DNA from 2 places in the Limnohabitans sp. INBF003 genome. Region 1 is predicted to be linked to the other one. Evidence: predicted binding sites of a transcription regulator. Region 1 holds the regulator's gene; the other holds the start of a gene.
The links. Region 1 encodes NrdR, which represses ribonucleotide reductase genes. Its sites were predicted from a motif close to CACNANATNTNGTG; they were not measured.
Positions count from the first base shown of each region.

Region 2: a site for NrdR is predicted at 1,611-1,624, ahead of ACZ5VE_RS12180 (ribonucleoside-diphosphate reductase subunit alpha). Genes of this name have one in related genera too.

Region 1 is NZ_AP029222.1:1,317,883-1,321,288, forward strand. Features, by position in the region: gene ACZ5VE_RS06065 (hypothetical protein) at 1-106, opposite strand, end outside; gene ACZ5VE_RS06070 (PulJ/GspJ family protein) at 103-744, opposite strand; gene ACZ5VE_RS06075 (type IV pilin protein) at 741-1,202, opposite strand; gene ACZ5VE_RS06080 (GspH/FimT family pseudopilin) at 1,320-1,907, shown strand; gene nrdR (transcriptional regulator NrdR) at 1,956-2,405, opposite strand; gene glyA (serine hydroxymethyltransferase) at 2,418-3,406, opposite strand, start outside.
Region 2 is NZ_AP029222.1:2,648,163-2,651,568, forward strand. Features, by position in the region: gene ACZ5VE_RS12165 (cytochrome C assembly family protein) at 1-454, shown strand, start outside; gene ACZ5VE_RS12170 (PP0621 family protein) at 451-687, shown strand; gene ampD (1,6-anhydro-N-acetylmuramyl-L-alanine amidase AmpD) at 702-1,289, shown strand; gene ACZ5VE_RS12180 (ribonucleoside-diphosphate reductase subunit alpha) at 1,756-3,406, shown strand, end outside.

The DNA of each region.
Region 1 (3,406 bases):
TGCGGGCGCTGTAAAAACTGGTCAAGCTGGCCAGAATCACCAAACCGATGGCCACCATCAAAGTGATGGCCCCGCGTTGCGGCTGGGAAGAGCGATGGCTTGTCATGGGCAAAACAGCGCTTGCTTGCTGGCGGGCAAGTCGTTGCGCAAATGCACGGTTTGCGACAGGCTGACTTGGCGAGCGGCATCACCGGGCCACTGCGCCGTCAAGTCCATGCGAACGCTGCGGTGCAGCCAGCCATTGCGCAGCTCACAGCGCAGTTGCCAGTTCAGTGCGGTGATGCTCAGATTGGCGCTGTCGGTGATGGCTTGCCAACTGCCGTTCGAGCTGCATGTCCTGCGTGCGTGCAGCGCCTTGTCGACCAGACGAAAGCCCATGCATTCATCGTCGTCCCGCTGGCCATTGTGGTTGCGGTCATAGCTGAAGTCGATCCAATCGCCCTCGATGCTAAAGTCTTGCCAGTCTTGCCAGTCTTGGCAAAACGGGTCGTCACAAGCCGTGGGCGATCGGGTTTCCCATGCGTTGGCTGTGTATTGGGCTTTGCGCAGTTCCCGGGTCATCCAGTCCGTGGCCGAGCGCAGGTCGGTGTGCAGGTGGGTGTCTTGCAAAACCGCGCGGTGGCCGCGCAAGTGATTGGCCAGCATGGCGCTGCCTGCAGCCAGAACGACCAAACCCACCGCCATGCCCACCAGCAAACCCATCAGTGTTTCGCCTGTTTCACGCAGCCGCTGGACGGTTTTCATCGCCGCCAGCAGCGTGCAGGGTCGCTGTCAGGGTATTCGCCGGCACCGAATGTGGCTGTCGCCGTGCCCTGCCAACTCAAGCGCAAAGGGCTGCAATCGCGGTCTGCCGCTTGGCCAACCAGGCCAATGGCCTGCGCGGTGTAGCCCTCGGCAGTGGCGTCTGACAGGGTGATTTGGTAATGCCCCAGTGGCGATCGGTCGCTGGCCCAACCCAAGGCACTCAACGAATCGGCGTAGCTGTCGTGGGTGCCGCGCCAACGGGCCTGTTCCATCTGCAACTGGAGCAAGGCCGCTTGTCCATCGGTGCGTCTTGCCTGGCGTTGCTGCTGCTGGTAAGCGGGCAGGGCCAGCGCAGCGAGCACGCTCATCAGGGCCAGGCTGATCAGCAGTTCGGCCAGCGTCCAGCCTTGGCTGCGTGTGCTCAGCGGTGGGTTGGGGCCCCTTCGTGGCATGGGCATGCGTTGTCTCCCTGATGTGCTGGTTGATTGTGGTCTTATGTATTCATCTTGTACAGTCCAAAGCGTTGCCGCACTTTGTATGGGCCCTGCTGACCCCAATTACTCGCGAGAAAAACCATGCGCCCTCCCATTCACCCTTTATTTACACGCCGACCCGGTCGACGTAAACATGACAGTGCAGAGGGCTTCACCCTGCTGGAGGCTTTGGTGGTGCTGGCTTTGCTGGGCATTCTGGTAGCCATGGCGGCGCCTGCCATGTCGGACATGCGTGCAAGGCACCAGTTGCAGGCCCAGGCGGAAGGGCTGCTGGACAGCTTGGTCCTTGCCCGCTCAGAGGCCTTGCGCCGTCAGCAACGGGTGAGTTTGTGCGCGAAGGCCAGCAACGGCACCTGCGATGCCAATGGCCATTGGCAACAAGGCTGGTTGGTGTTTGTGGATGCCAACAACAATGCCCTGCACGATGCAGGGGAGGTGCTCATCGAAGCGCATGCCTCTTTGCCAGCGGTCGTGCAATTGGGCATCACCCAGACGGTGAAGACCTATTTTTCTTACGGGGCCGAAGGGCGCAGCATGAGCACCAACGGTGCGTTCATGGCCGGAACATGGCGCTTTTGTCAGGCGTCGTCATCGGTGGGCTGGCAGGTGGTCAGCAATGCCTTGGGCAAGCCCCGGATTGAGAAATACACACCACAGGATTGCCCATAAGCACATCCGGCACATGCCTGGCCTGTTGGCGTGGCCTCTTGGGTCACGTCAGCTTTGGACTTCGTCAACCAAGGTCTTGAATTCGTCGATGTCTTCAAAATTGCGGTACACGCTGGCAAAGCGCACATAGGCCACCTTGTCGAGCTTTTTCAGCTCGCGCATGACCAATTCGCCAATGCGGTGCGAAGCGACTTCGCGGCTGGGCAAGGCCAGCAGTTTTTCTTCAATGCGCTCGATGGCACCGTCGACCTGTTCGGTGCTCACGGGGCGCTTGCGCAAAGCCAGGTTCAGGCTGGCGCGCAGTTTGTCGCGTTGGTATTCGATGCGTCGGCCGTCTTTCTTGACGATGGCTGGAAAGTTGACTTCCGGCTTTTCGTAAGTGGTGAAGCGCTTATCACACGCCCCACATTGACGGCGACGGCGGATGAAATCCCCGTCTTCGGCCAGCCGTGTCTCCACCACCTGGGTTTCGAGGTGACCGCAAAACGGGCATTTCATCGCGCGGGCCGATCAGCCGTAGACCGGGAAGCGGCTGGTCAGGGCGTGCACCTTGGCGCGCACGGCGGCCAGGTTGGTTTCGTCCAGCGGGTTGTCCAGCACGTCGGCAATCAGGTGTGCGGTGGCGCGGGCTTCCTCGTCCTTGAAACCGCGGGTGGTCATGGCCGGGGTGCCGATGCGCACGCCGCTGGTCACAAACGGCTTTTCAGGGTCGTTCGGGATCGCGTTCTTGTTGATCGTCATGTGGGCGCTGCCCAGAGCGGCTTCGGCCACTTTGCCGGTGATGCCTTTGGCACGCAGATCGACCAGCATGACGTGGCTCTGGGTGCCGCCACTCACGATGCGCAGGCCGCGCTCGGTCAAGGTCTGGGCAATTATCTGGGCGTTTTTGATCACCTGGGCCTGGTAAGCCTTGAATTCAGGCTGCAGCGCTTCCTTGAAGGCAATCGCCTTGGCCGCGATGACGTGCATCAGCGGGCCGCCTTGCAGGCCGGGGAAGATGGCGCTGTTGATGGCTTTTTCGTGCTCGGCCTTCATCAAGATGATGCCGCCGCGCGGGCCGCGCAGGCTCTTGTGGGTGGTGGAGGTCACCACATCAGCGTGCGGCACAGGGTTGGGGTACTGGCCAGCGGCGATCAGGCCGGCGTAGTGGGCCATGTCGACCATGAAGATCGCGCCGACTTCTTTGGCGACTTTGGCAAAACGCGCCCAGTCGATGTGCAGGCTATATGCCGAAGCACCGGCCACGATCAGCTTGGGCTTGTGTTCGCGGGCCTTGGCCTCCATCGCATCGTAGTCGATGGCTTCGTTGGCGTCCAGGCCATAAGACACGACGTTGAACCACTTGCCCGACATGTTCAGCGGCATGCCGTGGGTCAGGTGACCGCCTTCGGCCAGGCTCATGCCCATGATGGTGTCGCCGGGTTTCAGGAAAGCCAGGAACACGGCTTCGTTGGCCGATGCGCCGCAATGGGGCTGCACGTTGGCACAGTCGGCACCAA
Region 2 (3,406 bases), 1.3 Mb from region 1:
ATCGGCCTGGTTGCCACTGCACTGGGCATTGGGCTTGTCGGCCTACGGCATGTTTGCCGCCGCCGTGGTGCACGCCTGGATGATGACGCGTGCCGAGCACGACATCCGGCTGGCGCACGAGGCCGACAGTGGTGTGCCGCTGCTGACGCTGGAGCGACTGACTTTCAGGTTCGTCTCAGCGGGTTTTGCGCTGCTGACAGCCACCTTGGTGGCGGGCGTTTTGTTTGGTGATGCGCTTTACGGCCAAGGACAAGGCCACTGGCGCTGGGACCACAAAACCATTTTTGCCCTGCTGTCGTGGCTGACCTTTGCCGTCTTGTTGATTGGCCGCAGCCAATGGGGTTGGCGTGGTCGCCGTGCGGTGCGGGTGCTTTACATCGGTGCGGGCCTGTTGCTGCTGTCTTATGCAGGCTCCCGGTTTGTGCTGGAAGTTTTGCTGGGGCGCATGGGATGAAATACCTGTTTTTGTTGCTGGTGGTTTTGGTGGTGATCTGGGCCCTCAAGCGCGGACGGGCCGCCAACCAGCCCAAGCCCCCCCAGGCGCCTGAAGCACAGACACCGTCCGAGATGGTCAGTTGCGCGCATTGCGGCATCCATTTGCCTCAAGAAGAAGCGGTCATGGGGCAAAAGGGCCTTTACTGCAGCACCGAGCACCGGACCGCGGCTCAAGACCGCAACCCAAGCTGAGCACCTCAGCGGCCATGTCTGTGCCCGTGTCCCGAAAAATGTCGGCACCACCTTGGCTGCAGGGCTGGCATCCCCAAGCGCAACGGCTTAAGTCGCCCAACTTCGGGCCACGACCAAGGAATGCCTGCATTGACCTGATCGTGATCCACTCGATCAGCCTGCCGCCAGGACAATACGGTGGAGACGCTGTGCAGCAGCTGTTCACCAACCAGCTCGATTGGGATGCCCACCCCTACTTTCAGACCATCCGGGGGCTGGAAGTTTCATCGCACTTCTACATTCGCCGCGATGGCTCGCTGTGGCAGTTTGTCAGCTGCGATGACCGCGCCTGGCATGCGGGGCAATCTCAATACCGTGGGCGGCCCAATTGCAACGACGACTCGATCGGTATTGAACTTGAAGGCCTCGAGGGCGATCTCTTTGAAGACGCCCAATACCGGTGCCTGGCCGATCTTTGCCAGGACTTGAGAGGGCACTACCCCATCGCGCACATCGCAGGGCATGAACACATTGCGCCCGGCAGGAAACAGGACCCCGGCCCAGGTTTCGACTGGGCACATCTCAAAAAACTGTTGGTTTTACCGCCTCAGGTTTTTCCCTGACGGGGACATGCAGCGCACGTCGCGCAAAAATATTTTGCTCCGCCACAGACCGCTTAAATCACGGCTCGATTTTGAAAAGCGATATCGCAGAGTCATCGCAATGCAGGCCAATCAAGGTTTTTTGAGTACAAGTCGCCGGTAAGCCGCGCCAGGCTTGAAACAACAGATCGCCAGGTCTTGGCAGAAGGCTGCTCGAGACGCTTTTTCAGCAAGTGAAAAGTGCCGCCAAACGCCACTGGGCATCAATTTATTTACCCCTCTGCAGCCAGAGTGGCAAAACAGGCCGGTACACTACCTGTAGTGGCTTGTCATGACGCCGGACACCAGATATAGTGTCTCTTACAAATTCTCACAATTGAGTTTGACGCCAGTTCAAGCGCCAAATTCCAGACTCAACGATCACCTAAAAATCAAAGAAATGACCATGCAAACAGATCTGAACATCACCTCATCATCTGCCGGCCAGATGCGCCAGCCAGAAGCAGCTCACGGCAGCACGCCAGCCTTGCAGGCGCTCGCGCACTACCAGATCATTCGCCGCAATGGCGCTGTTGTCTCTTTTGAGCCCAACAAGATCGCGGTGGCCTTGATGAAAGCCTTTTTGGCTGTGCATGGCACACAAGGCGCAGCGTCTGCCAGCGTTCGCGAAGTGGTCGAAGAACTCACCCAAAACGTGGTCCGCGCGCTGGTTCGCTCACGTCCCGGCGGTGGCACCTTCCACATTGAAGACGTGCAAGACCAGGTTGAATTGGGCTTGATGCGCAGCAGCAACCACGAAGTCGCACGTGCTTATGTGCTGTACCGCGAGCGTCGCACCCAAGAACGCGCCCAACAGCAACAGCAAGCTGCCCCCGCAGCTTCTTCTGAGCCTCGTCTGCATGTGATCGATGGCGGCCAGCGCATCGCCTTGGATCTGGACTACCTGAAATCATTGATGGTCAATGCCTGTGCAGGCCTTGGCAAAGACGTCAGTCCGGAACCCATCGTGGCCGAGACCATGCGCAACCTGTATGACGGCGTGCCCATGGAAGAGGTTTACAAAGCGTCCATCCTGGCTTCGCGCACCTTGATCGAGAAGGATCCGGACTACACCTATGTGACTGCCCGCCTGTTGATGCACACCATTGCCAAAGAAATTCTGGGCAAAGAAGTGACACAGGACCAGATGGCTGCGGAGTACATCAACTACTTCCCGCAATTCATCAAAAAGGGCGTGGACAACGACCTGCTCGACGAAAAACTGCTGCAGTTCGATCTGCAAAAGCTGGCCTCGGCACTCAAGCCCGAACGCGATCTTCAGTTTGACTACCTCGGTTTGCAAACCCTGTATGACCGCTATTTCCTGCACGTGCGCAAGCAACGCATCGAGATGCCGCAAGCCTTCTTCATGCGCGTGGCCATGGGCCTGTCGCTCAACGAAATCAACCGCGAAGCCCGCGCCATCGAGTTCTACGAGATCCTGTCTTCGTTTGACTTCATGTCCTCCACGCCCACGCTGTTCAACAGCGGCACATTGCGTTCGCAGCTGTCCAGCTGCTACCTGACCACCGTGCCCGACGACCTGGACGGCATTTATGAGTCGATCAAGGAAAACGCCTTGCTGTCCAAATTTGCGGGCGGCCTGGGCAACGACTGGACCCGTGTGCGCGCCATGGGCTCGCACATCAAGGGCACCAACGGCGAATCGCAAGGCGTGGTGCCTTTCCTCAAGGTGGTCAACGACACGGCTGTGGCCGTGAACCAGGGCGGCAAGCGCAAGGGCGCGGTCTGCACCTACCTAGAAACCTGGCACTTGGACATCGAAGAATTCCTGGAACTGCGTAAGAACACGGGCGACGACCGCCGCCGCACGCACGACATGAACACCGCGAACTGGATTCCCGACCTGTTCATGCGCCGGGTCATGGAAAAAGGCAGCTGGACCTTGTTCTCGCCATCCGATGTGCCCGACCTGCACGACCTGTTCGGTCTGGCCTTCGAAAAAGCCTATGTGGCCTACGAACAAAAAGCCGAACGCGGTGAAATCAAACCCAGCAAGACCATTCCTGCCACCGACCTGTGGCGCAAGATGCTCTCGATGCTGTTTGAAACCGGTCACCCATGGATCACCTTCAAAG